DNA from 4 places in the Streptomyces sp. S07_1.15 genome. Region 1 is predicted to be linked to each of the others. Evidence: riboswitches for the same ligand, from Rfam matches in the RefSeq annotation. Region 1 holds a riboswitch; each other region holds the start of a gene.

Region 1 (7,665 bases):
CTCGTGCCACCGTCGGTGCTGCGGTGCACCGCGCCGTCGGGGGCGATCCCGTACAGGGCGTCGCCTTCCGCCCAGGAGAGGTGCGTCAGCACCGGCTCGCTGCCGGCGCCGAAGGTCTTGCCGCCGTCCGTACTCCGCGCGACGCCGCTCTGGGTGGTGGCCAGGACGGTGCCGGGGTCCTCGGGGCTCACGGCGATGTCCAGGGCCGCCACTTCGGCGCGCTCGTCCCACTTCTTGCCGTCCTCGCTGACGCGCAGCAGACCGGCCGTGCTGTCGTAGCCGTAGATGGTGCCGTCGACCTCTTCGAGGGAGTGGAAGTCGGATTTGCCCGCGAGGGAGAGGGAGGTCCAGGTCTTCCCGGCGTCGGTGCTCCTGATCAGCCCGCGGTTGGCGTGGTCGCCGCTTCCCTCGGCCGGGTGGCCGCTGCCGAGGAAGGTGTCCTTCCCGGCGACGGTGAAGCCCATGTAGTCGGCGGTGTCGCCCACGCGCTCGGAGGAGCCGTCGTCGTCCACCGCGATGACTCCGCGGTGCGTGGCGACGTAGAGCCTGCCGTCGCCGGGATTGACGCCGAGCCCGTGGATGTGGCTGATCCCGCTGACCGAGCCCTCCGAGCCGTGGGAGTGCTCGGCGGACTCGGTGGACTCGGCGGACTCGGCGGAGGACGCACCGCCGCGCCCGTCCGGGCTCGAGTCGTCGGAGCAGCCGGTCAGGACGGCGGCCAGCAGGATCGCGGCAGCGGCGGCCGCGGTGGCCGCGGAGCGGGGACGGGAGCGGGCGGGCATACGGAGATCCTCGGGTCGGAACGGCGTGGGCTGCGTGCGGTCCGGCGTGCGGCGCACCCGGTGGTGAACCGGGCGGAGCCGTTCACCACCATCTCCTCCAACGTACGGCCTGTGCCGCCGGTGCCGGCCCGGAGGGCGCGGGAGCCTCGGAACCGGGACGGGCCCACGCGCCCGCCTTCAGGGGACCAGCTTCTCCTGGCGGCCGCCGGCCCACTCGGCCAGCAGCACGGTCGCGTCGTCGTCGAGCCTGCCGTCGTGGTGCTCGAGCACCGCGTGCATCAGACGGCGGAGGGTCTCGTGCAGGGGGAGTTGCCCGTTGGCGTGGTGATGCATGACGAAGTCCACGAAACGGGTCATGCCGAACTGTTTGCCGTCGGCGCCGCGAGCCTCGGTGATGCCGTCCGTGTACAGCAGGAGGCGGTCGCCGGGCTCCAGCTGTTCCTCGCAGACGGTCACCGGAAGCCCCAGGGAGGCGCCCATCGGGCCGGCCGGGGGGCAGGCCAGCTGGGACGGCCGGCCACCCGCACGGATGATCACCGGCAGGTGGTGGCCGCGGTTGACCCAGGCCAGCCGCCCGGTCTCCAGATCGAGGTCGGCCAGGATCCCGGTGATGTAGCGGCTGGTCCCGAACTGCTCGTTGAGCGTCTTCTCCACCAGCCGGCTGGACTCGGCCAGGGAGGCACCCTGACGGCGGGCGTTGCGGCAGGCGGACACCGCCACGTTGGCGGTGATCCCGGCGGTGGTGTCGTGCCCCATGGCGTCGAAGATGCCCAGGTGCAGATTGGTGCCCGTGAGGGCATAGTCGTAGGCGTCGCCCCCGACCTCGTAGGCCGGTTCCAGGGCGGCGGTGACGATGGCGTTGTGGCCGGCGAAAGCGGGGGGCGGCGTGAGGTTCCACTGCATCTCCGCGGCCACGTTCATCGGCCTGCTGCGCACGAGACGGGCGTACGAGTCGCTGAAGGACCGCTTGCTGAGCAGCAGCAACGCCACCATCGAGGCCAGATGGCGGACCGCTTCCCGGCTCTGCCGGTCCTCCGCGGCGGTGTCCGCGCGCATCATGCCGAGGCGCTCCACCCCGTCGGTGACCGGGACCCACCACCGGCACCGGCCGTGAGCCCTCTCCGGGGCGGGTTCGCTGACGACGGTCACGTTCTGGTACGCGCGGCCCGGCAGCGTGCCGTCGACCGCCACTTCCGCTCCGCCCTCGCCCGCGTCCGCTCCCCGGCCGGTCAGCTGCCGCAGCACCTTCTGCTGGAGGTCCACCGCGAACAGCGCCACGTCGTGCAGGCCCACGGTCTCGGCGTGCGCGGCCACGACGTCCGGCAGCTGCTCCAGCGCCGTGGTGTGGCCGGCCTGCATCAGGTCGGTGAGCACCTTTCCCACCCGGACCGCGTCGGTCACGGTGTCCGCCTCCTTCCGGTCACGGAGACTCCGCGGGCGGTACGGCGGCCTTCCGGACGCCATCGGCCGGTTCCGCCCTTGACCGCGGAGATAGTTCCGTTTACCCATCACCCCGGATGTCACCCGGTGCTTCTGGAACGGCACGCCCCGGGAGGGCAGGAACCGGCGCTGAGCAGCACGTCAGAGCCCTTCTTCGGGCCTCTCCATCCCCGGCGCGGACCACTCCCGGCCGCCGATCCGGAGCGGGTGCGTGTACGGACGGTCGCTGTGTCGTCGGGATGCGTGACCGGGGCGGAGGAGCGGCTGTACCGGAGCGGCGGGCCGCCGCCGGGCGGCGGCATCCCGTGCGCAGGGCCCGGCGACCAGCTGCCCGGCCGGGGGGTACGGCAGCCGGCACCGCGGCCTCGCATCGTCCCCGCCCCGCCCCCGTCACGCCCACGACTTCGCCGGCCGGCCCGATGGGCCAACGCGCCGACGCACCCTACTCGTTGACGCCCGGATTGCTCATGGCACCCCGCGCCCGCGCGCCGGGAGCTGGGAGGACCGGCCCGAGAAGAGCCATCTGCGCGGGTAATTTCCGATTCGGTGGTGTTCGGGAGGAAAGTCAACTCCGTTCGGAATGGCGCCGGTCTGAGCTAAACCTCTCCTGAGGTGTGTCCCGGATCACATGTTCCGCTCTCCGTCCGCATACCCCGGGGAGATCCCCGGCCGCGTTATTCCCCGATTCTCTTTCCCCCGCCGAGATTTGAGCGCGCGAAGGGTTCCGGCCCTTTCACGCTCCGGTGAAGATCCGGTGCGCACGGTGTTCGCATGAGCGGTGTCGGCCGCGGTCCGGAATGGGGTTGCTTTCCCTCACCTTGTCTTTACCAAATCGCTGTGTTTATGTGTCCTCGCCTCCGCTCGACGGCGGGGGCTCCACCGCCGGAACACGCCGAGTCCTGCCGCCCGGCCGGTGGAGAAACAGCAGATCAGCGCGGCAGGAGCGGGGAAACCACAAACTGCCGTACCGCGCGCTCCGCCCGGTCCGGCTAGGGGTGAAGCCAATTCCCGAATACGCCCCGGGCGTCAGGGGAATTGGCCGGGCAACTCCAGCCCGAATCCGACAGCTAACCTCGCAGGCGTCGGAGAGGACGCACAACTATGTCTCGTGGCCGCCACCGTCGTCCGCGCACTTCAACGATTTCCCGTCAGGTCTCCCGCGTTTCCGTGGTTCTCACGGCCGGCGGCGCGGGTGTTGCCGCCCCCCTGCTGACGGCGGGCAGCGCGAACGCCGCTCCCGTCGCCGTCTGGGACGAGGTCGCCGCCTGCGAGAGCAGCGGCGACTGGGCCGCCAACACCGGCAACGGCTACTACGGCGGACTGCAGTTCTCCCAGTCCAGCTGGGAGTCGGTCGGCGGCACCGAATACGCGTCGCGCGCCGACCTCGCCACCAAGGACCAGCAGATCGCCGCCGGCGAGAAGCTGCTCGCCGTCCAGGGCCCGGGCGCCTGGCCCACCTGCGGCCCCAAGGCCGGACTGTCCCGGGACTCCGGGGCACCGGACATCGACACGGCCGCACAGCCCGAGGCGGCCTCCCCGGCCAAGCCGAAGGCCGCGCAGCCCAAGGCCGCCCCCGAGGCCGGGCGGAAGCGGACCGGTCCGGAGTCCTACACCGTCGTCAGCGGCGACACCCTCCACCGGATCGCCACCGCGTACGACGTCGACGGAGGCTGGAAGACCGTCTACGAGACCAACCGGGAGACCGTGGGCGACAACCCGCACCTCATCTTCCCCGGCCAGGAGCTCTCCCTCGACGCCTCCCGGCCCGGCGGTGCCGGACACAGCGGCGATGCGGCGCAGCAGGCGAAGCCCGCGGCCCCCGCCCCGTCCGCCTCCGGGAAGTCCTACGCGAACAACCTGGACGGCTGGATCCGCGAGGCCCTCGACATCATGAAGCAGCACGGCATCCCCGGCACCTACGAGGGGATCCACCGCAACATCATCCGGGAGTCCAGCGGCAACCCGAACGCCATCAACAACTGGGACATCAACGCCCAGAAGGGCACCCCGTCCATCGGCCTGCTGCAGGTCATCAAGCCGACCTTCGACGCGTACCACGTCCCGGGCACGGCCAACAGCCAGTACGACCCCGTCGCCAACATCGTCGCGGCCTGCAACTACGCGGCCGACCGCTACGGATCGATCGACAACGTCAACGGCCCGTACTGAGCCGCGGGCGAAAGGGCCGGAAGGGCATGTGCGCCCCTTCCGGCCCTCTCGCGTGTCGCGGGATCAGTTCCCGAGGAAGTTCATCAGCGCCTCGGTGACCTCCTCCGCATGGGTCCACAGCAGGCCGTGCGGTGCGCCCTCGATCTCCACGTACTCGGCGTGGGGGAGCAGCTTGCGCAGCGGCCGGGCGGTGGAGTCCACGGGCAGGATCCGGTCCCCGGTGCCGTGCAGGATGAGCGTGGGCAGGGCGAGTTCGGCGATACGGGCCACATCGGCGCGGAAGTCCGTCGTCCAGGTGGCCACACAGGCCAGGGAGGCGTGCGGGGAGGCGCCGGCCGCGGTGTTCCAGCTCGCCCGGACGGCCTCCTCGCTGATCCGGCTGCCCAGGGTCTCGTCGAGGTTGTAGAAGGCCTTGTAGAACTCGGTGAAGTAGGCGTAGCGGTCCCGGCTCACCGCGGCCGCGATCTCCTCGAAGACCTGGCCGTCCACCCCGTCCGGGTTGTCGTCGGTCTTGAGCAGGTAGGGCTCCAGGCAGGCCAGGAAGGCGGCCTTGGCCACGCGCTCCGAGCCGTGGGTGGCCAGATAGCGGCCGACCTCGCCGCTGCCCATGGAGAACCCGGCGAGGACCGCGTTCCGCAGGTCCAGGGTGGTCATCAGGGTGTGCAGGTCGGCGGTGAAGGTGTCGTAGTCGTAGCCGGTGGTGGGCCGGCCGGAGCGGCCGAAGCCGCGGCGGTCGTACGTGATCACCCGGTACCCGGCCTCCAGCAGGGCCGGGAGCTGCTTCTCCCAGGAGTCGCCGTCCAGCGGGTAGCCGTGGATCAGGACCACCGGCTGTCCGGCGGGGTCGCCGTGGTCCTCGTAGTAGAGCTCGATGTCGGTGCTGTTCTCACGGCCGACGGTCACTAGGGGCATGTGCGGATCTCTCCTGACGTGGTGTCCGATGCGGGTATGGACGGAGAGTAGGCAGGAAGGGTTGCCCGGCCGCGGAGGCGCACCACCGGGCGGAAGCGCACCGCGCCCCCGGCCGCGCGGCGGCGGCTGTCCCGGCGGGCACGCGGGGCGTCCCCCGGGCCCGGGCGGCTGCCCGGAAGGGAACCGCTCCGGGCCGTACGTCGTGGTAAGCACCGGGAGACGGCTCCGCGGACACGCGGGGCCGAGGGGCGGGAACGGGAGGGGACGGCATGGCCGGACACGGCGCGGTGCGGATCGACGGGAACAGTCTGCTGCTGGGCGGCGGGGTGAGGGTCCGCTTCATCCGGACGCTGCGCCTGCCCGAGACCGGGACGCATCCGCTGCCGCCCGGCCTCGGCGAGTTCCCCGTGCGCCGCGTCGAGGACCACGCCGGCACCGCGCCGCAGGCGATGCGGGAGCGCGGCGGGGTGCTGCTGCCCGTGTATCTGCGGGAGGCGATGTGGCTGAGCTTCGCGGGCAGCGCCGAACCGGCCGCACTCCAGGTCGGCGTCGGCAAGGTGTGCGCCGTCTCCGGCGAGCCGTGGACCGGCCGGCTGCGGCGCACGCCGCAGAACTACGTGGTCCTGCCCCGGCAGCCCTGGCTGGACGGCATCAACTCCGGCAAGGGGACGGTGCGTCAGTTCGTCGCCGTACCGCTGGGCATGGGCGCCACGGTGGAGGGCCAGGTGACGGGCGAGGAGACCTGGGGCGGCGTGCAGCTCCAGTCCTTCCCCCTCTCCGGCCCGGCGCTGGCGGCGTGGCGCGAGGAGCAGCGCCGGCGCGCCGAGCGCCAGGCGGCCGTACGCGCCCGGTACCGGAGCGCGGCGCCCCCTCCCGGCTCCGCCGGAGCCGACGGGCCCGCTTTCGCCGCCGCGGCCGCACCCGCCGGAGCGCCCCCGGCCCCCGGCGCGGCGGCCCCGCGTGCGGCGGCGGCCATGGGCCTGGGTGTCGGGGGCTCGATGCGGCAGGAGGTGTACCGGGACGACCGGCCGCTCTCCGACTGGTCGGAGGAGCCGGCCGGGCGTGTCTTCGTCCACCTGGTGACCCCGCCGGAATGGCGCCGCATCACCGGCGAGGAGCCGCCCCCGTCCCCGGTGGACCGCGCCGCGTACACCCGCGCCGGCCTGCCCTGGTACGACTACTACGACGAGGACGCCACCGACCTGGCGCCCACGGACACCCTGGGCGGGGTCGAGCCGGTGGGCGAGTGGCTGGGCGACGACCACACGCCCTGGCAGCCCCCGTCCCCGCACCAGACCCACCCGCTCGGCGACGCGCCGCAGCCGGGTTCACCGGTGCGGGACGGGGACTGGTGAGGACGGACGGGCGGCGGGGCAAGGGCCCCCGCCGAGCGCCTCGCCCGCTGGGCTCGATGTCTCCGGCGGCGGTGGTCCAGCGGCGTGTGCGTGCACTGGCGGATCGGTGGCCGCCGGCGACTGACGTCAGCCGGGCGAGCCCCCGTCGCGCTCCCCGTTCGCCACAGGCCGGCCCGTGAACGCGTCCAGGAGGACACGGCCGCCGATCGGCCGGTCCAGCTTCACTGTCACCTTTTCGCTCCTCAACTCGGAAGTACAGGGGCCCTTCTCCGGATCGACGACCCAGGCCGACAGCACCACGCTGCCGCCCGTCTCCAGCACGTCCACGGCGGGGCCGTCGTCACAGGACCCGTGGTTCGCCATCACGGTGACGGACCGGCCGTCACCGGCCACCTCGACCAGCCGGCCGAGTGGCGCCAGTTCGTCGGTGGGCGTTTCCCCGACGGGCTTGATGGGCGGCTCGGGGAGTTTCGACGGACCGAGGGCTGCCCGCCTGAGAGGAGTGTCGTAGCCCTCCAGCGTGAACAGCCATGCCGGGACGATCGCCGGGCCGCGGCTGGTGGCCAGGGTCATCTCGCCCAGCTTCGCCCCGGTCACCGTGAGGCGCGGCCCGTCGTCGCCGCCGCGGTCGACACTCTCGTACGCCGCCCGGGCCGTCATGAGCGGCAGCGTGAGGGAGCCGCCGCGCTCCCATGTCACCCGGCCGTGATCCGGCGAGCTTGCGGGAAGCTCGCTGCGCAGGACGAAGTTCCCGGTCGCGTAAGCGCGCTGGTCGGCCTCGGTGTGGAAGGCGCTCTCGGGCAGTTGAACCTCTTCTCCCATCGGGTGGTAACCCCTGCCCCACACCTCAGCAGCTCTGGAGCCGTCCCAGGCGTCGGCGACCCGGCGCGCACGTGCCGTCGCCTCCGGCGCCGGGGTGGGTTCGGAGGAGCGGACCTCCTCGCGCCGGTCGCCGGCCCTGTCGCTGCCACAGCCGGCCAGGACACCGGTTCCACCGGTGAAGAGAG
Region 2 (7,665 bases), 6.4 Mb from region 1:
GTGTTCGCGGCCGGGCGCGTCCTCAATCCGCGCACGGCGCGCTCACAGCTCACCGGCGGGATGGTCATGGGCCTGTCGATGGGGCTGATGGAACACAGCACCCTGGACCCGGACTTCGGGGACTTCGCGGAACGGGACCTGGCGATGTACCCCGTGGCGACCTGCGCCGACGTGCCCGACATCGAGGTGCGCTGGCTGGCGGAGGAGGACAGCCGGCTCAACCCGATGGGCTCCAAGGGCATCGGGGAGATCGGCGCGGTGGGCACGGCGGCGGCGGTGGCGAACGCCGTGCACCACGCCACGGGGGTGCGGGTCCGCGCCCTGCCCGTCCTCCCGGAGAAGCTGCTGCCGGGCCTGGCCGCACGGCCGCGGGACGCGGAGGTCCGGGGCGCGGAGGGAACGACTCCTCCGTAACGGCGGGCCGTCGCGGCGGGGCGGCGCGACGCCGGGGCAGGCGGGGGACGGGCCTACGGGCCCCCGCCCGCCCCGGATCAGATCGCGACCCCGCGCCCCCGCAGATAGGCCAGCGGGTCGATGTCGGAGCCGTAGCCCGGTCCCGTACGGACCTCGAAGTGCAGGTGCGGCCCGGTGCTGTTGCCGGTGGAGCCGGAGCGGCCGAGCTGCTGCCCGGCGGGGACCTGCTGTCCGGCCCGTACGGAGAGCTGGGAGAGGTGGGCGTACTGGCTGTACCGGCCGTCGCTGTGCCGCAGGACGACCTGGTAGCCGTAGGCGCCGGCCCAGCCCGCGGAGACGACCTGGCCGGAGGCCACGGCCCGGACCGAGGTGCCGGTGGCGACGGGGAAGTCGACGCCCGTGTGGTAACCGCTGGACCAGCTGCCGCCCGAGGCCCGGTACGGGGTGCTCGGCGAGACGCCCGGGACGGGCGCGGAGAAGGCGCCGGAGCCGGAGCGGGAGCTCCGCTGCTCGCCGGAGCGCTCCTGCTTCCGCTCGGCCCTCTTCTTCTCCGGGGCGGCCTTCTTCTTCTCGGCCTTCTCGGCCTTCTCGGCCTTCTTCTCCGCCTTCTTCTCCGCCTTCTTGTCGGCCTTCTTGTCGGCCTTGTGCTTCCCGGCCTTCTTCTCCGGGGCCGGGGCGGGGGCCGCCCGGCGTTCGGAGGTCTCGCGTTCCGAAGTCTCCGGAGGGCTCCCGGCACCGGACGCCTGCCCGCGCAGGGAGAGCCGCTGGCCGGGGAGGATCAGGTCCGGGTCCTCGCCGATGACCTCGCGGTTGGCCTCGTAGAGCCGCTGCCAGCCGCCGTCGACGTCGTTCCCGCGGGCGATGCCGAAGAGCGTGTCACCGCTGACGACGCGGTACGAGTCGGTGGTGCGGGAGCCGGGGGCACGGGTGGCGGAGGCGGCCTGGGCCGGGTCCTTCGCCTTCCGTTCCGCACGCTGCTGCTGCCGCTGCTCCGCCCCGGCCGCTCCGGCGGCCTTCTCCTTCTGCCGCGCGTCCTCGGCGCGCGGGCCGGACCGGTCCGCGGCCGGCGCGGTGTCCGGACCGTCGCCGCCGCGGGCGAGGCCGGCCCGCGGCCCGCAGTTCGGCCATGCGCCGGGGCCCTGGCCGTCGAGGACCTTCTCGGCTGTCGCGAGCTGCTCCGCCCGGGTGGCGAGGTCGGCGCGCGGCGCGTACCGGGTGCCGCCGAACGCCTCCCAGGTGCTCTGCGAGAACTGGAGGCCGCCGTAGTAGCCGTTGCCCGTGTTGATGTCCCAGTCGTTGCCGCTCTCGCACTCGGCGACCCGCTCCCAGGTGTCGGCGGAGGCGGCGCTCGCGCTCGCGGCGGCCACCAGCGGGAGGGCGATGCCCGCGCCTCCGGCGGTGACGGTCAACGACGCCTGGGAGATACGGCTCGGCTGGTGCCGGCGGTGCCGTCCGCGGGTGGGGGGCATCGGCTGGGGTCCTCTCCTGCGCTGGGGCCGAAAAAGGCGGCCGCGCAAGGGAGTTCGCGGGCCGTGCCCAAGATAGGCGGGCGCATTCCGCGTCACAACCGATTCCGGGAATCTGCGGGACGATTATCGGATTTCGAAGAAGTGAATCTTGAAAAGGAGCGCTGCGGGGGAAGGCCTGTTTCCCGGTGTAACCCCTGCTGATCCCTGGTGCGCCGGCAGCTGCCGGCCGGCCGTCCGCTCTTCGCCCCGGAAGATCGAATTCCGCGGCGGCTTCCCCTCCTTTTCCGGCCACCGGCCCGCGCGCCCGGCCGGAAACGGGCGAGGTGCCCGTTCCCGCGGGGCGGGAACGGGCACCTCGGATGGTGCTGTGCGGTGCGGGGAGGTCAGATGGAGACGCCCTTGCCCCGCAGGTAGGCCAGCGGGTCCACGTCGGAGCCGTAGCCCTGGCCGGTCCGGACCTCGAAGTGCAGGTGCGGGCCGGTGCTGTTGCCGGTGGAACCGGACAGCCCGAGCTGCTGGCCGCCCTGGACGGTCTGGCCGGCCGAGACGGACAGCGAGGACAGGTGGGCGTACTGGCTGAACTTGCCGTCGGCGTGCCGGACGACGACCTCGTTGCCGTACGCGCCGGCCCAGCCCGCGGAGACGACCGTGCCGGAGCCGATCGACTTCACCGAGGTGCCGGTGGCGACGGAGAAGTCGACGCCGGTGTGGTAACCGCTGGACCAGCTGCCGCCCGAGGCCCGGTACGGGGTGCTCGGGGAAGCGGCGACCGGGGCGCTGAAGCCCGCGGCGTTGGCCTGGGCCTGCTGGACGGCCGGCTTCTCGGCGGCCTTGGCCGGGGCCTTGGCCTCGGACTTCTGGGCCTTCGGCGCGGCCTTGGGGGCCTCCGCCTTCGGAGCGGCCTGCTCGCCGTCCAGCGAGTACTTCTGACCCGGGAAGATCAGGTTCGGGTTACCGCCTATGACCTCGCGGTTCCCCTCGTAGATGCTCTCCCAGCCACCCTCGACGCCCTTGGCCTCGGCGATCTTGGCAAGGGTGTCACCGCTGACGACGGTGTACGAAGAGGTCTTCGCGGTGCCGGCGTCCGACGGAGACGGCTTGGCGGCCTTCTTCTCGGCCTTCGGCGCGGCCTTGGGGGCCTCCGCCTCGGGAGCCTCGGCCTTGGGGGTGTCCGCGGCCTGGCCCTGCTGCTTGGCGCCGGTGTCGACGGCGGGGGCCTCGCCACCGCGGGTGAGACCGGCCTTGACGGAGCAGACCGGCCAGGCGCCCGGGCCCTGGCCCGCGAGCACCTTCTCGGCGATCGCGATCTGCTGGTCCTTGGTGGCGAGGTCCGCGCGCGGCGCGAACTCGGTACCACCGAAGGCGGCCCAGGTGCTCTGCGTGAACTGCAGGCCACCGTAGAAGCCGTTGCCCGTGTTGATGCTCCAGTTACCGGTGCTCTCGCACTGGGCGACCTTGTCCCAGGTCCCGACCGAAGCGGCGCTGGCGCCGGAGGCGCCGACGAGGGGGAGTACGAGGCCCGCGCCACCGGTGGTGACGGCGAGCGTGGCGATGGAAAGACGGCTGGTGCGAGTACGGCGATGACGTCCGCGAGACATAGGGGTATTTCCTCTCCTACGCCTACGAGGTGAGCTGTCGGGTTCGGGCTGGAGTTGCCCGGACGCATTCGGTCGGCCGGCTCGGCCGGCCTGCGCGTCTTCACCCCGAGCCGCACCGTGTGGTGTGTCACACGGTCCGGCGACTTACCTTTGGGTCCCCCGCTCCTGCCGTGGTGCGTCGTGGTTTCCCTCCTCCGGCGGCAGGATTCGGCGTTCCGGAGGAAGAATGCCCGCCAAGCTTTCGGCGGAGCAGCGGCAAACGTAAGCGCTCGGTTTTCACCAAAGCAAGGAGAAGTCGGACAGCCGGGTGTTTACCGGCGGTATTTGCGGGGATGGCGTGACGCGGTGCGCACAACTCCCGGCAAAGAGCGACGAAAATCCTCGCCGTTCGCCGCCCGGAAACAGCAGAGGGTTACATCCTCGACGGAACAGCGGCATTCGGATGCATTGCGTCACCTTTCCCCTCCGCATTCTGTGAAGCGCGTCACCGGTGAATGTTTTGTCCGTTTTGAGGTGTTCTCGGGCGGGAGTGGAGCGGCGGCCGGGGTCGCCGCCGGGCTGCCCGCCCCCTTCCCGCGGCCGGCGTCTACGATCATGGCCACCGGGCGCCGGGCCACTCCCCGGCCGCCTCCCGGACCCGGCCGACGGAGGACTGCCGCCGTGACCACCACCCCCCTGCCCCGCGCCGCGGCGGCGCCCGCACCGGTCCTGCTGCGGGCCGAGCGGCTCGCCCGCACCGAGGACGGAGCCTGCCGCCACGCCCTGCTGTGGCGCGCCGGGCCGGGCTGGCGGATGGCCAGCAGCGCCGTACTCGGCGGCGGCCTCGGTGAACGCGGCTGGGTGCTCAACGCCCAGGTGCGCCCCGGCTACACCCGGACCGATCCCGCCCGCCATCTGGCCGGGCTGGCCCGGGACGCCGGGCTGGCCGGGCCCGGTGTGGGGCTGATGACGGCCGCCGAGGTGGACGCGTGCACTCGCGCCGCCGACGGCGGTGTGGAGGCGCTGGTGACCACCGGCATCGGCGTCTCCGGCTGGGCCGCCTCCCCCGACCCGGGCTCCCCGGCACCCCCGCCGCCGGGCACGATCAACATCGTCGTCGCCGTACCGGCCCCGCTCGGCGACGCCGCACTCGTCAACGCCGTGGCCACGGCGACCGAGGCCAAGGTCCAGGCCCTGCTCGACGCGGGCTTCGACTGCTCCGGCACCCCCTCGGACGCGGTGTGCGTCGCGGCCCGCGCCGCCCGGCCCGGCGAGGAGCCTGAGGCCTTCGGCGGGCCGCGGTCGCTCTGGGGCGCGCGGCTGGCACGGGCCGTCCACACCGCCGTACGGGAGGGCGCCCGGCGGGAGCGGGAACGCACGGCGGCGGGCCTCGGCGGGCCGGCGCCGCATCCCCGCTCCCTGCCGGGCTGCCGCGCGGAGGTCTGAACCGCCGCCGGCGCGGGGGCGGCCGGCGGCCGCGGTGCCCGTCACAGCGGGGCCAGCATCTGCCGGCGGGCGGCCGGGTCCACCTCGTCGATCCAGCGCGCGGCCCCGTCGAGTACGGAGGAGCGCGGCGCCGCGGCGAGATGGACGGTCATGCCGATGGCCCGCCCCAGCCGGTCCGGGAGGCCGTCGAAGAGCGCCCCGCCGCCCGTGACCACCAGCCCGCGCTCCACGATGTCGTCCGCGACGCCGCCGGGGCAGTTGCCGATGGCCGTGACGACCAGCCGGGCGATGCGCCGGATCTCCGGCTCGATGATGTCCCGCAGCTCCCCCGCCGCGACCGAGACGGTCTTGGGCAGATCGGTGACGCGGTCCCGGCCCCGGACCGGCAGCCGGGTGCCGGGCGCGGTCTCCGCCACCCGGCCGAGACCGGTCTTGACGGCCTCGGCCGCGCTGGTGCTCAGCGCCAGGGTGTGCTCGCGCTGGAGGTGGGTGACCAGGGCGGACGTCACGGCGTCGCCCGCGACCGGCGAGGACTCGGCGGAGACCAGGGTGCCGAAGGCGAAGGCGCAGATCTCCGTGGTCCCGGCGCCGATGTCGACGATCATGGTGCCGCCGGAGTCCCAGAGCGGCAGCCCGGCACCCAGGGCCGCGAGCATCCCCTTGGGCAGCAGCCGCACCCAGCGGGCACCGGCCTGGAGCAGCACCTCCTCGGCGGCGATCCGCTGCACCTCGGTGGCGGACGCGGGGACGCCCGTCACGACCCCCGGCGGCAGCAGACCGCGCCGGGAGGGGCCGCCGTCGCCCAGCGCGTGCCGGAGCAGCAGGGCGGCGGCGTCGAAGTCGGTGACGACACCGCGGCTGAGCGGCACCACCGCCTCGATGTCCGGCGGGGTGCGGCCGAGGATCCGGCCCGCCTGGTCGCCGACGGCGACCACCTGCCGGGACCCGGTGGTCACCGCGATGACGGACGCGCCGTCGTAGCGGTGGCCTCCGCGCGGCCCGCGGACGCGGAGGCGGGAGGTGCCGAGGTCCACCGCTACGGGGGGTCCGCCGGAGGTGCGGGACCAGCGCATGGGGAGTCCTTTCCGGACGGCTGCTCTCCGGGTCAGACTCGCGCGGACGGGGCCGGCGGCGGGCGAGGCGCTCCCCTCACTCCCTCGAAAGTGTGATGATCGGCCCGCAGGGGCCGCCCGCACGGCCCCGCCGCCCGTCCCGCCGCGGGCCGCCCTCCCGGCGTCAGCCGGCGACTTCCGAGCGGTCTCCGCCCCAGAGCGTGTGGAAGCTGCCCTCGCGGTCCACGCGCCGGTAGGTGTGCGCCCCGAAGTAGTCGCGCTGGCCCTGGGTGAGCGCGGCCGGCAGCCGCTCGGCGCGGAGCGCGTCGTAGTAGGCGAGGGCGGCGGAGAAGCCGGGCGTCGGCACCCCGTACGCCACGGCCGTGCCGACCACCGTGCGCCAGTCCCGCTGCGCCGCGCCGATCTCCCCCGCGAACTCGCGGTCGGCCAGGAGCGTGGGCAGCTTGGGGTCGGTGTCGAAAGCGGCGCGGATGCGGTCGAGGAACGCGGCCCGGATGATGCAGCCGCCGCGCCAGATCGCGGCCACCGCCCCCGGGTCGATCGTCCAGCCGTACTCGCCGGCGGCCGCGTCGATCATGTTCCAGCCCTGGGCGTAGGAGACGACCTTCGAGGCGTAGAGCGCCTGCTCCACCTGGTCCGCGAAGTGCCGGGCGTCCTCCGCCCCGAGCGTCGCGCGCTGCGGGCCCGGCAGGCCCCCGGCGGCCTGCCGCAGCCCCGCGTGGCCGGAGACGGAGCGGGCGAAGACCGCCTCGGCGATACCGGAGACGGGAACACCCAGGTCGAGCGCCGTCTGCACCGTCCAGCGGCCGGTGCCCTTCTGGCCGGCGCTGTCGGCGACGACGTCCACGAACGGCCGGCCGGTCGCGGCGTCGGTGTGGGCCAGGACCTCGGCGGTGATCTCGATGAGATACGAGTCGAGGCGGCCGGTGTTCCAGGTGCGGAAGATCTCCGCGATCTCGGCGGGCCGGTAGCCGGCCACCTGGCGCAGCAGGTCGTAGGCCTCGCCGATGAGCTGCATGTCGGCGTACTCGATGCCGTTGTGCACCATCTTGACGAAGTGCCCGGCGCCGTCCGCACCGATGTGGGTGCAGCAGGGCGTGCCGTCGGCGGCCTTGGCGGCGATGTCCTCCAGCAGCGGGCCGAGCGCGGCGTAGGCCTCGGGCGAGCCGCCGGGCATGATGCTGGGCCCGTTGAGCGCGCCCTCCTCCCCGCCGGAGATCCCGGTGCCGACGAAGTGGAGGCCGCGCTCGCGCAGCGCGGCCTCCCGGCGGCGGGTGTCCTCGAAGTGGGCGTTGCCGCCGTCGATGATCATGTCGCCGGCTTCGAGCAGCGGGGCGAACTCGTCGATCACCGCATCGGTGGACATGCCCGCCTTCACCATGATCACCACGCGGCGGGGCCGCTCCAGCGAGGCGACGAAGGCGGCCGGGTCGTCGGACGGGAGGAAGGTGCCCTCGTGGCCGAACTCCTCGACCAGGGCCCGGGTCCGGGTCGCGGTGCGGTTGTGCAGCGCCACGGTGTGGCCGTGCCGGGCGAGATTGCGGGCCAGGTTGCGGCCCATCACCGCCAGCCCGGTGACCCCGATCTGCGCCTTCGTCCCGGTGTCTGCCATATCTCAAGACTCCCTCGGTGGCGGGGTGGCCCCGCGTCTGTGCGTCTGCTGCGGTCGCCGCGCTTCCGGCGGCC
Region 3 (7,665 bases), 3.4 Mb from region 1:
CTGCTGCACCATCTGTGGCAGCGCAAGGCCCTGGCGCGGCCCGCCCTGCTGCACGCCGCGGCGGTCACGGCACCGGTGGCACCACCGCGGTGGCAGCCGTACGGGCCGGGGATGCCGTACGGGCCGGGGCCCGGCGGACCCGGGGTCCCGTACCAGCCGGGGCAGCAGGGGCAGCAGGGGCCGTGGACGGGGCCGCAGCCGGGAGCACAGCCGGGACCGTGGCCGCCGGGGCAACAGCCGCGGCCGGGGCCGTACGCACCGTATGGTCACGGCTCGTACGGCCCCGGCTCCCGCGGCCACTGAGCCACCGTCGCTCAGCCAGCCGCCGTGGCTCAGCCGCGGTCACTGAGCCACCGTTACTGAGCCACCGTCACTGAGTCGCGGGCACCCCTCCCCGGCCGGGGTCACCGATCCGGCGCGGGGCGCGGCACCGGTGTCAGCCCGCGGTACGGGGCGCCGGTCCCCCGGCGGCCCCGCTCGGCTCGGCGGTCCGCTGGGAGAGCGGGGTGGCGATGTCCTCCAGCGAACGCCGCTCCGCCGGCACGGCGAGCATGGCGGCCACCACACCGGCCAGGGTCATCAGCGCGGCACCGATCTGGAAGGCCAGCACGGTGTCGCCGACGACGCCCGACCCGGTGAGCTTCGCGAAGACCAGCGGGCCGCTGATGCCGCCCGCGGCGGTGCCGATGGCGTAGAAGAAGGCGATCGCCATGGCCCGGGTCTCCATCGGGAAGACCTCGCTGACCGTCAGATACGCGGAGCTCGCACCGGCCGAGGCGAAGAAGAGCACCACGCACCAGCAGGCGGTCAGGGTCCTGGCGGTCAGATGGCCGCCGTCGAAGAGCCAGGCGGTGATGAAGAGGAGCACACCGGAGAGGATGTAGGTGCCGGAGATCATGACCTTGCGGCCCACGGTGTCGAAGAGCTTGCCGAGCAGCACCGGGCCGAAGAAGTTGCCCAGCGCGATCACCGCGAAGAAGTAGCCGGTGGATCCGGTGCCCACGTCGTAGAACGTGGTGAGGATCGCGCCGAAGCCGAAGGTGATGGCGTTGTAGAGGAAGGCCTGGCCGATGAAGAGCGAGAAGCCGAGGACGGCGCGCCTGCGGTAGTGCGAGAAGACGGTGCGGGCGATCAGGCCGAAGCCGATGCTCTTGCGCTGGTGGATGGTGATCTCGCCGGCCGGCTCCGGGAGTTCCCCGCCTTTCTCGGCGGTGACCTGCTCCTCGGCCTCCCGGACCAGGGCTTCCGCCTCCTCGCCCCGGCCGTGGATGAAGAGCCAGCGCGGACTCTCCGGCACGTGCCGGCGGACGAGGAGGATCACCAGTCCGAAGACGACGCCCAGGCCGAAGGTCAGCCGCCAGCCGAGGTCCTTGGGGAAGATGTCGGTGTCCAGCATGACGATGGACAGCAGGGAACCGCCGACCGCGCCCAGCCAGAAGCTGCCGTTGATGATGAGGTCGACCCGGCCCCGGTAGAGGGAGGGGATCAGCTCGTCGATGGCCGAGTTGATGGCCGCGTACTCGCCGCCGATGCCGAAGCCGGTGAGGAAGCGGAAGACGAAGAACCACCAGCTGGAGAAGGAGACGGCGGTCAGCGCGGTGGCGCCGAGATAGACGGCCAGCGTGATGATGAACAGCTTCTTGCGGCCGTAGCGGTCGGTGAGCCGGCCGAAGAAGAGCGCGCCCAGACAGGCCCCGGCGACGTACAGCGCGGCGGCGACACCGGTGACCTGGCCGGAGCTGATCGGCAGACCGCTGCCCTCCTCCGAGAGCCGGCCCGCGATGTTGCCGACGACGGTGACCTCCAGGCCGTCGAGGATCCACACGGTGCCGAGGCCGATGACGATGGTCCAGTGCCAGCGCGACCAGGGCAGTCTGTCCAGCCGGGCGGGCACGGCCGTGGTGACCGTGCCCGTTCCCGCTCGTGCGTCCAAGGGGTAGTCCGCCGCCATCCCCGCACCCTCCGCTCGACTCCGGCCCGGGGCGGCGCCCCGGGCTCATCCGTGCATGCAGGTTCCCGGCGCCGTGCGATTCACGCCCCCGGGGCGGGTCGACCGACGCGGATCAGGGAGGCGGACAGGCCGGCAGCCCTGGCGTCGGGGGGACGCACCAGGGCTGCCGGAGTAGAGGCCCGCGCCGCGAGCGGGCGGGGAGACGCGGGGAGGTCGGAGGCCGGAACGGGGTCTGCCGGGACCGTCCGTGGAAAACCGCGGGGCACGGGGTTTGCGACGGGCGGGTGGGGCATACGCAGAAGCGGGACACGGGGTAACACCCGGAGGCCGGAGGGCGCGTCTGCGAGCGCGCCCTCCGCTTCCGGCCCCCGGACCGGGCCGAGCGAGCGTGGCCCGTCCGCGAACATGCCGCGGGATGCCGGAGGTTGACGGCTTGGGCTGCGGTGTGGTGGTGCGGTGGCGCGGTTCAGATGTTCTTGCCGTGGTCGCGGAGCCAGGCCGCGGGGTTGACCGGGTCGCCGCCGCCGGGCCGGACCTCCAGGTGGAGATGCGGGCCGGAGGAGTTGCCGGTGGAGCCGACGCGGCCGATCGTGTCGCCCGTGGTGACCTCGCCGGAGGTGACGGTCATCGAGGAGAGGTGGCAGTACCAGATCTCCGTGCCGTCATCGAGGGTGAGGATGATGCGGTAGCCGTACGAACCGGCCCAGCCGGCCTCGGTGATCGTGCCGCCGTGCACCGCCTTGACGGGGGTGCCGGTCGGGGCGGCGAAGTCCTGGCCGGTGTGGCTGCTGGACCACATGGAGCCGGACTCGCCGAAGCTCGAGGTGAGGGTGTAGGAGGAAAGCGGAAGCGCGTAGCTGGCGGCCAGCTTGGCCAGCCGCTCCTCCTCCGCCTTGCGCGCGGCTTCCTCGGCCGCCTTGCGCTCGGCCTCCTCGGCCGCCTTCTTCTTGGCCGCCTCGGCCTCCGCCTTCTTGGCGGCGGCGTCCTCGGCGGCCTTCTCCCGCGCGGCCTGCTCGGCGGCCAGCCGCTCGGTGGTCTCGGCGACGCTCTGCTGCTGCTCGGCCTGGCGCATGATGCGGGCCCGCAGGGCCTCACCGGCGTCGGCGCCCTGAGCGATCTCGTCCGTGGTGAGCCCGGCCTGCGACAGCGGGGCGCGGCTCGCGGTGGCGGAGACGTCGTTGGAGCCGCCGACCAGGGAGTCGATGGCCGGCAGCTTGTCCGTCACCGGGGAGAGGTCGGGCAGCGAGATGGGGGCCGGGGGACGGTCCTTGGCCGTGGCCATGCCGCCGGCGCCTACAGCCGCGATCACCCCGACGCCCAGGACGGCGCCGCTCCGGGCCATGCCTCCGCCGCGCTGTTTGACGACGCGGTGCCTGCCCCGGACCGGGGCGGTGGAGTCGGCGGTGGGATTCCACTCACCGACGGGCTCTCCGTCGAAGAGGGGTCCGGAGGTGGACGGACCGGCCCACGTCTCGGGGGCAGGGCTGCTGGACGCCACGGAGGCGCACTCCTTTCCTTCCTTCTCGCCTACCGGGTTAGCTGACGGGTTCGGAGCAGGAAGGTCTCCTACGGTTCCCTCCTCGCGGAGGGGCCCGATTCACCCCAAGGATTGGTTCCCCGGTTCCCTTGGTGCAGGTGGTGCTGTTCCGCGCATGCGGGATTCGGCGACTGCGCAGGCGGTGCCACCCTTGGTGGCGGCTGGGACGACCGCGCTGCGTTATCGAACGTTAATTGACGGAGCCCCCGTATTCCAAGCCGTTCCGGCTGATCTTTTGGTAATGACCCCACGGAGAAAACGGACATCGGCCGCCAGAGCCGGGCGAGTTGACCGGGCGCCGGAAAACCTGTTCCCGCTGATCGTGCGTCAGTCGTTATCGCCCGGACACCTGTCGTCACGCAGCGTTGCGGAGGCCGGGTGGCGGGCGTGAGGGGCGGGGCGCCGGAGCGGACCGCAGGGGCCCGTGGCCCCGGCCCGGCAGTCTGGAGATCCGGCCGTGGGGAGGTACGGCAGCGGGGAGGTCCGGCGGCGGTCCGGGGATCCGGCGGTCAGGAGCGCCGCTCGGGGACGTCCGTGACCGCGAGGAGCGCCATGTCGTCGTGGGCGCGGCCGCCGGTGTGCAGGGCCACGTCCCCGACGAGGGTGTCCAGCAACTCCTCCGGGTCGCTGAAGGACCGTCCGGCCAGACTGAGTTGGGGATCGTAGAACTCACCGGCACGGTTGCGGGCCTCCGTGACGCCGTCGGTGAAGAGCAGGAGGGTGCACCCGCGCGGAAACACGATCTCCTCCACCCGGTCCGGCTCGGTCCGCAGCCACGCCAGGCCGAGCGGTACGGCGGGCACTTCCGGTTCGACGGCGCACACGGCGCCGTCCCCGGTGAGCATCAGCGGGGCCGGGTGGCCGCGGTTGAGCAGCCGAAGCCTCCGGGCCGACAGCCCGGAAGCGCTCCCGCCGGGAGCGCCGGATCCACCCGGGTCCGCCCCGAGGGAGCCCTCGTGCGGGATCTCGGCGAGCACGGCCGTGGTGAACCCCTCGGCCCGCTCCAGCCCTTCCCGGCGCTTGGCCTCCCGCACGAGCGCGACCTCCAGCCGTTCCGCGATCCCCGTCAGCTCCGGCTCCTCCTCGGCCGCTTCCCGGAACGCCCCGAGGACGATCGCGACCGCGCCCACCGCCTCTATGCCCTTGCCGCGTACGTCACCGACGATGAGCCGCACCCCGTGCGGGGTGGACTGGACCGCGTAGAGGTCGCCGCCGATTCCCGCGTCCGCCTGCGCGGCCTCGTAGCGGGCGGCGACGCGCAGCCCGCCGATGCGGCCGGCAGGGGCCGGCAGCACGGCCCGCTGGGCGGCCTCCGCGACGTTCCGGACGGAGGCCAGTGCGCGGTGGCCGTGGCGCACCACACGGTTGATGAAGACGGCGAGGCCCGCCACGGTCACCACCGTGGCGGTGTCGAGCAGTGACTGGTACTGCCCGACCGTGCCGTGCAGCAGAGCGATCCCGAGCATCGCCAGGCTGGAGACGACGGCCGTCAGGATCGTGGCGGGGCCGGTGTAGAGGGCCGCGGCGACCATCGGCGCGGCCGCGAAGAACGGCGAGCCGGTCAGCTCCGGCGGTGCCAACAGGCCGAAGGCCAGGCCGCCGACGATCAGGACGCCCGGGATCCAGCAGGGGAACGGAGCACCGCGGAACCGTGTCCCGCCGTCGCCCCTGCTGCACAGCTGTCCTCGCTGCACCACCTGTGATCTCCTGCCCGGTCCCGGTCCGTCCGGTTACGGAACGACACCGCGCCCCCTGCCACCCTCGGCCGTTCCGGTCCGGAGGGCGAATCCGCGTCCGCCGTTCGGGTGACGGGCCGCGGTGGCACGGGCGGTGGCACGGACAGCGGCAAGGGCCGGGGCGGGGCGTGGGTCAGGGGCGTGGGTCAGGGGCGTGGGTCAGGGGCGTGGGCGGACGGCAAGCGCTGGGTCCACCGGGCCTCACCGTCGGCCTCCGCCCGGAGTCCGGTGACTCCGGACCCGGTGGTTCTTGCCCCCTTTCGTGTAGCTTCGAAGATATGAGGAGCACATCGCGCAATGCCGTGCTCGGACCGGTGCTCGCCCTGCTAGCGGCCCTTCTGGTCGCGGCCGGGCTCCTCGCTCCGGGCTCCCGGGCGGCCGACGGCCTCGGCGGCGCCGCGGAAGCCCTGCGGAGCGGCCCGGTCTATGTGGATCCCCGGGCCTCCGGCCGGCTCTCCGGCGCCGAGGCCGAGGCACTGGCCGACACCATCGAGAACGCCGACAAGCCCGTCTTCGTCGCCGTCCTGCCGGAGGCCGCGGAGTTCGATCCCGACAGCCTGCTCCGGGATCTGCGGACCCGGGTCGGTGTCAGCGGCGTCTACGCGGTCGCCCTCGGCGACGGCTTCGACGCGGGCGCCGACAACCGGGTCATGTCCCAGAACGCCATGGGGAACCTGACCGGCGCCGTCGAGCGGGAACACGGCACCGACACCGCCGCCCTGCTCGACGACTTTGTCGGCCAGGCGGTCCAGCAGGCCAACGGTTCCGCGCCCGCCTCCTGGAGCGACGGCGGCGGCGACGGCGGGACGAATACCGTGGCCGGTGTCGTCACTCTGGTCACCATCGGCGCTCTGGCGCTGGCGGGCGTCCTGGCGGCCTTCACCGTCTCCCGGCGCAACCGCACGCGCCGGGCGGAACGCGAGAAGGCCGAACTCGAGACCGTACGGCCCCTGGTGGACGAGGACATCACCGCCTTCGGCGAGGAACTGGACCGGCTCGACTTCGACCCCTCCGCGCCGGAGACCGACGAGACCATGCGCCGCGACTTCTCCCACGCGCTGGACTCCTACGAGAAGGCGAAGGCCGCGATGGCCCGCGCCCACCACCCCGGTGACGTCCGCCCTGTCACCGAGGCCCTGGAGGACGGCCGCTTCGCGCTGGCCACCCTGGAGGCCCGGCGCGCCGGAACTCCACTGCCGGAACGCCGGCCGCCCTGCTTCTTCGACCCCCGCCACGGCCCGTCCACCGAGGACGTCGAGTGGGCGCCCGAGGGCGGAACGGCGCGCACCGTCCCGGTGTGCGCCGCCGATGCCGCCCGGATCGCCGACGGCCACGAGCCGATGGCCCGCACCGTCGAGACGGCGTCCGGCCGCCGGCCGTACTGGGAGGCCGGACCCGCCTACGCGCCCTGGGCCGGGGGTTACTTCGGCGGCGGGATGCTGCCCGGGCTGCTGGTCGGCACCATGCTCGGCAACATGATGTTCGCCCCTCACGCCTACGGCGCCTACGGCGGCGGTGACTACGGTGCGGGCGCCGAGGGCGGCGAGTACACCGGCTCCGACTTCAACCCGGGTGACTTCGGCGGAGGGTTCGACGGCGGCGGCTTCGGAGGCGGAGGGGACTTCGGCGGCGGCGGAGGCTTCTGACCGTCCGCCGTGTCCGCGGTATCCGGGCCGTTCCGGGGCCCGGGTTCCTCGGACCGTCCGGCGGCCGCCGGGACCGGACGAACCCGGCCCGCCCGGCGGTCCGGGCCGACGGCTCGAACCGGCAACCGGGCCGCCGACCCGGATCGGCGGCCCGGGTACGTCCGGTGCCATGCCCCGGCCGGGTGTCCGCCGGACCACCGGACACCCCTTCCCGCCACGCCCCCTCAGTCGCCGAGGTGCCGCTCGGCATAGACCTTCATGGCATCCCGGACGAACTCCGCGACGCCCTCACCATGCCGGTCGTAATGAGCGGCGAACCGCGGATCGGCGACGTACATCTCGGCCAGCCCGATGAAGTAGCCCTTGGAGGGATCCGGGGAGGCGTCCGACAGCCAGGTGTAGTGGCGCCGGGTGATCGCCTGCGCCTCCTCGCTGTCCGGGGAGGCACCGGCCCGCGCGGCCTTCCCGAAGTCCAGGGCGATGTCCAGCTCCCGCTGCTGGAAGGATCGCCGGCCCTCGTCGCCGAGCGAGCGCCACCAGCGGTCGGAACTGTCGTAGGCGTCACGCCCCCAGCGCTCGATCACCTCCTCCTTGTGCCGGTCGTGGTCGAACCCGTCGAATATTTCGTCGGCCATGAGCTCTTCGCCCTCCTCCGTCTTGCGCAAGGTGGTCCGCACCGATGCGATCTGCCGCCCGATCCGCTCCCGTTCATGCTCCAGCAGCCGCAGGTGCGTGCGGAGCGCGGCGGTCTCGTCGCGCTGCCCGGCCAGCACCTCGGCGATGGCGGGCAGCCCC
Region 4 (7,665 bases), 1.3 Mb from region 1:
GTCCTGGACGAGGAAGGCGACCTCGGCCTCGTCGGCCGGGGCGGAGGCGGGCCGTCCGGTGGCGTCGATGCGGTCGTACCGCACGGTGGCGATGAACTCCCCGCCCACGACGGCCGCCAGGCCGACCCGGTCGACGTAGTCGTGGTGGGTGAAGCGGTGGACATCGCGGTCGGACAGCCGGGGGTACGGCGCGAAGAAGCGGTAGTACTTGGACTCGTCCGAGACCTGCTCGTAGAAGTCGACCAGGCGCTTCGCGTCGTCCTCGGTGATGGGGCGGATGTGGGCGGTGCCGCCGTCGCGCAGGACGACGTCGGCTTCCCAGTGGGCCGGATAGACGTGCTCCGACGGCGTTTCCATGGGGCCAAGCGTACGGGTGTGCGGCCCGGTGCGCGGGGTGCCGCGCGCCGGTGGCGCCGGTCCGGGCCGGCGGACGGCCGTTCCGGGCCGTTCGGGAGCGGGCGCGGGGCCCCGGTACGGTGACCGCAGGCCGGCCCGGGCACTTGCGGCACCGTGGCAGAATGGTCTAGACAACTCACGGCTCACGGATTACCCGTTTCCTGCGATCGAAGGGCACCACCATGGCAGAGCGCCGCGTCACCGTCGGCTGGGCAGAAGGGCTGCACGCCCGCCCCGCCTCGATCTTCGTCCGCGCGGCGACCGCCTCCGGCGTTCCCGTGACGATCGCCAAGGGCGACAGCTCCCCGGTCAACGCCGCCTCGATGCTCGCGGTGCTCAGCCTGGGCGCCCAGGGCGGCGAGGAGATCGTCCTCGCCTCCGAGGCCGAGGGCGCGGACGCCGCGCTCGACCGGCTGGCCAAGCTGGTCTCGGAAGGGCTGGAGGAGCTGCCGGAAACGGTCTGAGACCGGGGCCGCCGGGAGCGGCGAACGGCGCACACCGGAGCCGCGGTTGCCCCTCGGGGGCGGCCGCGGCTTCCGTGTGCGGCCCGTGCGCCCCCGCGAGGGCGTGCCGGGAAAACAATCCGGCACCCTTACGGCAGCCGCTTCTTCTCGTCCACCCGATATCCGCGTCACCGCCCCGTATACGCGTCCCGTCCGCACCTTCCCCGCTTCTCCGCCCTCTTTTCCCCACGCCCGCATTACGCCCGCGTTGTTAATTCTGGACGCGTTCCGTGTTGACGGATTGTTTCGGATTCCTCACCGCGGCCGGACGGCGGAGCCGGCTGCCGTCCGGCGGCGCGAGTTCGGTGTGCGCCGCCACAAGGGCCCGGGCACGCGCCGCGTCCCCCCGCGCGACGGCGTCCACGATGGCGCCGCGCTCCGTCCAGGTGTCGGCCGTGGGCGCCGACCGCGGGGCCGCGTACACCCACGCGATCTTGCGGCGGACCTGGGTGAGCAGGGCGATCAGGCTCGGACTGCCCGAAGCCTGGGCCAGCGTCTCGTGGAACCAGGCGTCCAGCGAGCGCAGATCCGCCGCCTGCCCGTGGCGCGCCCGCTCCCGGCCGAGCGCCACCAGCCCGCGCAGCACCTTGAGATGCGCCTCGGTGCGGCGCTGCGCCGCCCGCCCCGCGGCCAGGGGCTCCAGCAGGGAGCGGATCTCCAGCAGGTCGGCGGCCTCCCGCTCCGTCGGCTCGGCCACACAGGCGCCCGCGTGCCGCCGCGTGGTGACGAACCCCTCGGACTCCAGGGCCCGCAGGGCCTCCCGCACCGGGACCCGCGAGACGCCGTAGCGGCGCGCGAGCAGTTCCTCGGTGAGGCGGCTGCCGAAGGGATACGTCCCGGCGACGATGTCGTCGCGGATCGCATGGCGCACCGCGTGCGCCGGAATACGGCGGCCGGCGGGCGGCGAATCACCGTTCATCTCCGACTCCGCATTTCCGGACCTCCACTGGAATTCCCGTGGAACACAGGGCTCGACATTCCCGAACTGTATTGCAGGACGCGGAATATGGTGCCGGGGATGCGCGCCGGTGGAGGCGATCCGGCCAGGAAACCGGCCACGGCGGGAGGCGGCCGGGACGGACCGCAGGGCCCGGGCCGTCCGGAGCCGGATACGCGAAGACCCCGGCCGGGTGGGCCGGGGTCTCGCCTCGCGCCGGGCGTCAGACCGAGACGCCGTGCGACCGCAGGTACGCGACGGGGTCGATGTCGGAGCCGTACTCGGCGGTGGTGCGGGCCTCGAAGTGGAGGTGCGCACCGAAGGAGTTGCCGGTGTTCCCGGCAAGACCGATCTGCCGGCCGGGCGTGACCGCCTGGCCCGCGGTGACATTGAGGGCGGACAGGTGCCCGTACTGGGTGTAGGTGCCGTCGTTCATCCTGATGACGACGCTGTTGCCGTAGGAGCCGTCCCAGCCGGCCTCGACGACGGTGCCCGAGCCCACGGACTTGACCGGGGTGCCCTCGGCGGCCTTGAAGTCGATCCCGGTGTGGCTGCCGGAGGACCAGGCGGCACCGGAGGCGTGGTACTGGGTGGAGACGAAGCTGCCGTCGACCGGCATCACGAAGGTGTTGAGGCGCTTGCGCTCGGCCGCGCGGGCGGCCCGCTCCTTGGCGGCGCGCTCCTCCTTGGCCCGGGCGTCGGCGATCCGCTTGGCCTCGGCGGCCTCACGCCTGGCGGCGGCCTCGGCCCGCTCCATGGCGGCGGCCACGTCGGCGGCGGACTGCTGGGCCTCGGCCTGGTCGCCGATCCGCTCGCCGAGGGTGTCGTCGAGGACGACCGCCTGGCGGAGCCCGGTGTCCGCGGCCCCGCGGGCACTGTCGTCGGCGGCGAACGCCGGGGAGGCGAGCGTGGCGGCCACGCCGCTGGTGGCGAGGGTGGCCATGCCGGCGACGCGCGCGGGGCGGATGCCGCGACGGCTCGGACGGCGGTGCTTCCCGGTGGTACGGGTGGGCGGCATAGGGTGCGGCTGTCCTTTCCTTCCTTCTCGCCTACCGGGTTAGCTGACGGGTTCGGAGCAGGAAGGTCTCCTACGGGCCCCTCACGGGGAGGCGCCCGATTCACCCCAAGGGACCGGACCGTTCCCGTACCGCCGTCGGCGGCGTGGGGCGGCCCGTCCCGCACCGGTGAGGTACGGGAAGGAGGGTCCCCGGCTCCCCTGGCTCGCGCCATGGGGACTCGGCGATGACTGCCCGGTGCCGCGGTTTGCGGCGAAGTGCCCGGCCGGACAGCCGGATCGACGCTAAGACGGACGGCTCCGCCGCGCCAAACGAAACCGGCTTATTGTTGCGGAGGCCACAGGAGAGAACGCCCGCACCGCGGCAAAACGGGCCAAAGGGCGGTGCTCCCCGCCGCACGGAACGGCGGAATCGGCGCCTCCGCCGGGCCCGCCTCCGGAGCCCCCGCCCGGGCCCCGTGCGCCGTACCGGCGTGACGGGAAACGGCCGTGACGGACCGCCGGTTCCGACGGTGCGTCACGGCCGCCTGTCCGGCAGGTCGCGCGCTGCTCGACAGCTCGCGTCCCGAACGCCGGTGACCGGACCGGTCGTTCAGCCGCTGACGACCTTGACCTCCCCGATGCCCAGCGCCCGGACCGGCTCCTCGATCGCGGAGGCGTCCCCGACCAGCACCGTCACCAGGTTGTCCACCGGGAACGCGCTGACCGCGGCGGCGGTGGCCTCCACTGTGCCGGCCTCGGCGAGCCGGGCGTACAACTGCGCCTGGAAATCGTCCGGAAGGTACTGCTCGACCTGGTCGGCCAGGGTCCCGGCGACGGCCGCGGCGGTCTCGTACTTCAGCGGCGCGACCCCGACCAGGTTCTGCACGGCCACATCGCGCTCCTCGTCGGTCAGCCCGCCGGCCGCGAGGGTGCGCAGCACCTGCCAGGTGTCCTCCAGGGCCGGGCCGGTGACGTCCGTGGCGACCGAGCCGCTGATGGCCAGCAGCGAGGCGCCCGTGCCCTCGGGCGTCGAGCGCAGCACCTGGCCGAAGGCGCGCACGCCGTAGGTGTAGCCCTTCTCCTCGCGCAGCACCCGGTCCAGGCGGGAGGTGAGCGTGCCGCCGAGGCAGTAGACGCCGAGCACCTGGGCCGCCCAGACCCGGTCGTGCCGGTCGGGGCCGACCCGGCCGATGAGGACCTGGGTCTGCACCGCGCCCGGCCGGTCCACGATCACGACCCGGCCGGTGTCGTCCGCCGTGATGGCCGGTACGGGGCGGGCCTCGGCCGTGCCGCCGGTCCAGGTGCCCAGGGTGCCGGCGAGGACCTCGGCCAGCGCGATGCCGGTGAAGTCGCCCACGATCACGGCGGTCGCGGTGGCGGGGCGGACGTGCGCCGCGTAGAACGCGCGGACGCCGGCCGCGTCCACCCGCGCGACGGTCTCCTCGGTGCCCTGCCGGGGCCGGGACATCCGGGACTCGGCCGGGAACAGCTCCTTGGAGAGCTCCATCGCGGCCCGGCGGGCGGGGTTGGCCAGCTCGTGCGGGATCTCGTCGAGACGGTTGCGGACCAGCCGCTCGACCTCGTCCTCGGGGAAGGCCGGGGCCCGCAGGGCGTCGGCGAGCAGCCCCAGCGCCTTGGCCAGCCGGGAGGCCGGGACCTCCAGGGAGACCCGGACCCCGGGGTGGTCCGCGTGCGCGTCCAGGGTGGCGCCGCAGCGCTCCAGTTCGGCGGCGAACTCCTCGGCGGTGTGCCGGTCGGTGCCCTCCGAGAGGGCGCGCGCCATGATCGTGGCGACGCCGTCGGTGCCCTCCGGCTCGGCCTCCAGGGGTGCCTGCAGATTGATCTCGACGGCCACCACCTTCTGGCCGGGGCGGTGGCAGTGGAGCACCGTCAGCCCGTTGGGCAGGGTGTCCCGCTCGGGGGTCGGGAAGGCCCAGGGCGTGGGCTCCCCGGCGCGCGGCATCGGGTGGTACGTCATGGTGGTGCCGGCGTCGCTCACTGGGCCGCCTCCTTCTCGTCGGTGCCGTCGGTGCCCTCGGTGCCGTCCGCGCCGTCCCCGGACTCGTGTCCGGGCCCGGTCGGCTCGTAGACGAGCGAGGCGCGGTTGTCGGGACGCAGCCGCGCCGCCGCCACCTCCCGCACCTCCTCGGGGCCGACCTCCAGCAGCCGCTGTACCGCCGTCAGCGCGAGCTGCGGGTCGCCGAAGAGGACGGCGTACCGGCAGAGCTGGTCGGCGCGGCCGCCGACGGTGGCGAGCTGGTCCAGCCACTCGCGCTCCAGCTGCGCCTGGGCGCGCTCCATCTCCTCGGGGGTCGGGCCCTCCTCGGCGAACCGGGCCAGCTCCTCGTCGACCGCCCGTTCGATGGCGGGGATCTCCACACCGGAGGACGCCTTGACGTCCAGCCAGCCCATCGAGGGGGCGCCCGCCAGCCGCAGCAGGCCGAAGCCCGCGCCGACGGCGAGGCGGTCCCGGCGGACCAGCCGGTTGTACAGCCGGGAGGACTCGCCGCCGCCGAGGACCGTCAGGGCCAGATCGGCGGCGTCGGCGGCGCGGGTGCCGTCCTCCGGGAGCCGGTAGGCGGACATCAGCGCGCGGGCCGGGACCTCCTCGCGCAGTTCCTCCCGCAGCTCCCCGCCGATGATGTCGGGCAGGGCGCCGTCGCGCGGCGGCTGCTTGCCGTCGTGGCCGGGGATGGAGCCGAAGTAGCGCTCGATCCAGGCGAGGGTCCGCTCGGGGTCGATGTCGCCGACGACCGCGAGGACGGCGTTGTTCGGCGCGTAGTACGTCCGGAAGAAGTTCCGGGCGTCCTCCAGGGAGGCGGCGTCGAGGTCGGCCATCGAGCCGATGGGGGTGTGGTGGTACGGGTGGCCCTCGGGGTAGGCCATGGCGGTCAGCTTCTCGAACGAGGTGCCGTAGGGGACGTTGTCGTAGCGCTGGCGGCGCTCGTTCTTCACGACGTCCCGCTGGTTCTCCATGCTCTCGTCGTCGAGGGCGACGAGGAGGCTGCCCATGCGGTCGGCCTCCAGCCAGAGCGCGAGTTCGAGCTGGTGGGCGGGCATGGTCTCGTAGTAGTTGGTCCGCTCGAAGCTCGTGGTGCCGTTGAGCGAGCCGCCGGCGCCCTGCACCAGCTCGAAGTGGCCGTTGCCCTTCACGTTCGCGGAGCCCTGGAACATCAGGTGCTCGAAGAGGTGTGCCAGGCCGGTGCGGCCCTGGACCTCGTGGCGGGAGCCGACGTCGTACCAGAGACAGACCGCGGCGACCGGGGTCAGGTGGTCCTCGGAGAGGATCACGCGCAGACCGTTGGCCAGCCGGTGCTCCGTCGCTGTCAGGCCGCCGGACCCGGCCTTCTCGGTGGCCGTGTGACCCATGGGCATGTACGTCCCTTCGATCGCGGGTGAGGGGTGCGGAGATGATGAGTGCTGCCACTGTATGCAAGCGGCCGGAGACCTGCCGAAGTTCCCGTAGCGTGCCGTTCGGACGGGTCGTGGGCCGCACTGTCCGCGGCGGGGTCCACAATGGTCCGCGTCACCAACCCCCGCCCAGCGAAGTTTCGAAGTCCTAAGGAGCAGCAGCCGCGATGGCCCGCCGCAGTACGAAGACCCCGCCTCCCGAGGAATTCGAGGAGCGCATCCTCGACATCGACGTCGTGGACGAGATGCAGGGCTCCTTCCTGGAGTACGCCTACTCGGTCATCTACTCGCGCGCCCTCCCCGACGCCCGCGACGGCCTCAAGCCCGTCCACCGGCGCATCGTCTACCAGATGAACGAGATGGGCCTGCGGCCGGACCGCTCGTACGTGAAGTGCGCACGCGTCGTCGGCGAGGTGATGGGCAAGCTCCACCCGCACGGCGACGCCTCGATCTACGACGCCCTCGTGCGCATGGCGCAGCCGTTCTCGATGCGGCTCCCGCTGGTGGACGGCCACGGCAACTTCGGCTCCCTGGGCAACGACGACCCGCCCGCCGCCATGCGGTACACCGAGTGCCGGATGGCCGCCGCGACCTCCCTGATGACGGAGTCGATCGACGAGGACACGGTCGACTTCGCCCCCAACTACGACGGCCAGGAGCGGGAGCCGGCCGCCCTGCCGGCCGCGTATCCGAACCTGCTGGTGAACGGCGCCTCGGGCATCGCGGTGGGCATGGCGACCAATATGCCGCCGCACAACCTGGGCGAGGTGATCGCCGCCGCCCGGCATCTGATCAAGCACCCGGGCGCCGATCTGGCCACGCTGATGCGCTTCGTGCCCGGCCCGGACCTGCCGACCGGCGGCCGGATCGCCGGGCTGGCCGGCATCCGCGACGCCTACGAGACCGGCCGCGGCACCTTCAAGATCCGCGCCACGGTGGCGGTGGAGAACGTCACCGCACGCCGCAAGGGCCTCGTCGTCACCGAACTGCCGTTCACCGTGGGACCCGAGAAGGTCATCGCCAAGATCAAGGACCTGGTGGGCGCCAAGAAGCTCCAGGGCATCGCGGACGTCAAGGACCTCACCGACCGGTCGCACGGTCTGCGGCTCGTCATCGAGATCAAGAACGGCTTCAACCCGGAGGCCGTGCTGGCGCAGCTCTACAAGCTGACGCCCATGGAGGAGTCCTTCGGCATCAACAACGTCGCGCTGGTGGACGGCCAGCCGCTGACGCTGGGGCTCAAGGAGCTGCTGGAGGTCTATCTGGACCACCGCTTCGAGGTCGTCCGGCGGCGCAGCGAGTTCCGGCGCGGCAAGCGCCGCGACCGGCTGCACCTGGTCGAGGGCCTGCTGACCGCGCTGATCGACATCGACGAGGTCATCCGGATCATCCGTTCCAGCGACAACTCCGCCGAGGCCAAG

The links. A riboswitch is a leader RNA that binds a small molecule or an ion and turns the genes downstream of it on or off. The one in region 1 is predicted to bind cyclic di-AMP.
Region 2: linked by a shared signal. The riboswitch ahead of LIX60_RS29355 (transglycosylase family protein) and the one ahead of LIX60_RS31675 (transglycosylase family protein) in region 1 are both predicted to bind cyclic di-AMP.
Region 3: linked by a shared signal. The riboswitch ahead of LIX60_RS16670 (M23 family metallopeptidase) and the one ahead of LIX60_RS31675 (transglycosylase family protein) in region 1 are both predicted to bind cyclic di-AMP.
Region 4: linked by a shared signal. The riboswitch ahead of LIX60_RS07410 (M23 family metallopeptidase) and the one ahead of LIX60_RS31675 (transglycosylase family protein) in region 1 are both predicted to bind cyclic di-AMP.

Annotation. Positions count from the first base shown of each region.
Region 1 is NZ_JAJBZK010000001.1:431,637-439,301, reverse strand. It holds gene LIX60_RS01970 (F510_1955 family glycosylhydrolase) at 1-782, opposite strand, end outside; gene LIX60_RS01965 (PP2C family protein-serine/threonine phosphatase) at 960-2,183, opposite strand; cyclic di-AMP (ydaO/yuaA leader) riboswitch at 3,103-3,317, shown strand; gene LIX60_RS31675 (transglycosylase family protein) at 3,324-4,391, shown strand; gene LIX60_RS01950 (alpha/beta fold hydrolase) at 4,455-5,303, opposite strand; gene LIX60_RS01945 (hypothetical protein) at 5,573-6,658, shown strand; gene LIX60_RS01940 (hypothetical protein) at 6,785-7,665, opposite strand, start outside.
Region 2 is NZ_JAJBZK010000001.1:6,826,705-6,834,369, reverse strand. It holds gene LIX60_RS29365 (xanthine dehydrogenase family protein molybdopterin-binding subunit) at 1-414, shown strand, start outside; gene LIX60_RS29360 (transglycosylase family protein) at 492-1,883, opposite strand; gene LIX60_RS29355 (transglycosylase family protein) at 2,267-3,481, opposite strand; cyclic di-AMP (ydaO/yuaA leader) riboswitch at 3,486-3,704, opposite strand; gene LIX60_RS29350 (adenosylcobinamide amidohydrolase) at 4,142-4,906, shown strand; gene LIX60_RS29345 (rod shape-determining protein) at 4,948-5,979, opposite strand; gene gndA (NADP-dependent phosphogluconate dehydrogenase) at 6,143-7,591, opposite strand.
Region 3 is NZ_JAJBZK010000001.1:3,856,891-3,864,555, reverse strand. It holds gene LIX60_RS16680 (PrsW family intramembrane metalloprotease) at 1-303, shown strand, start outside; gene LIX60_RS16675 (MFS transporter) at 437-1,951, opposite strand; gene LIX60_RS16670 (M23 family metallopeptidase) at 2,418-3,449, opposite strand; cyclic di-AMP (ydaO/yuaA leader) riboswitch at 3,461-3,628, opposite strand; gene LIX60_RS16665 (PP2C family protein-serine/threonine phosphatase) at 3,998-5,185, opposite strand; gene LIX60_RS16660 (hypothetical protein) at 5,503-6,870, shown strand; gene LIX60_RS16655 (MerR family transcriptional regulator) at 7,095-7,665, opposite strand, start outside.
Region 4 is NZ_JAJBZK010000001.1:1,741,649-1,749,313, forward strand. It holds gene LIX60_RS07395 (bifunctional GNAT family N-acetyltransferase/acetate--CoA ligase family protein) at 1-357, opposite strand, end outside; gene LIX60_RS07400 (HPr family phosphocarrier protein) at 579-860, shown strand; gene LIX60_RS07405 (GntR family transcriptional regulator) at 1,111-1,818, opposite strand; gene LIX60_RS07410 (M23 family metallopeptidase) at 2,060-2,854, opposite strand; cyclic di-AMP (ydaO/yuaA leader) riboswitch at 2,869-3,088, opposite strand; gene LIX60_RS07415 (pitrilysin family protein) at 3,444-4,832, opposite strand; gene LIX60_RS07420 (pitrilysin family protein) at 4,829-6,208, opposite strand; gene LIX60_RS07425 (DNA topoisomerase (ATP-hydrolyzing) subunit A) at 6,412-7,665, shown strand, end outside.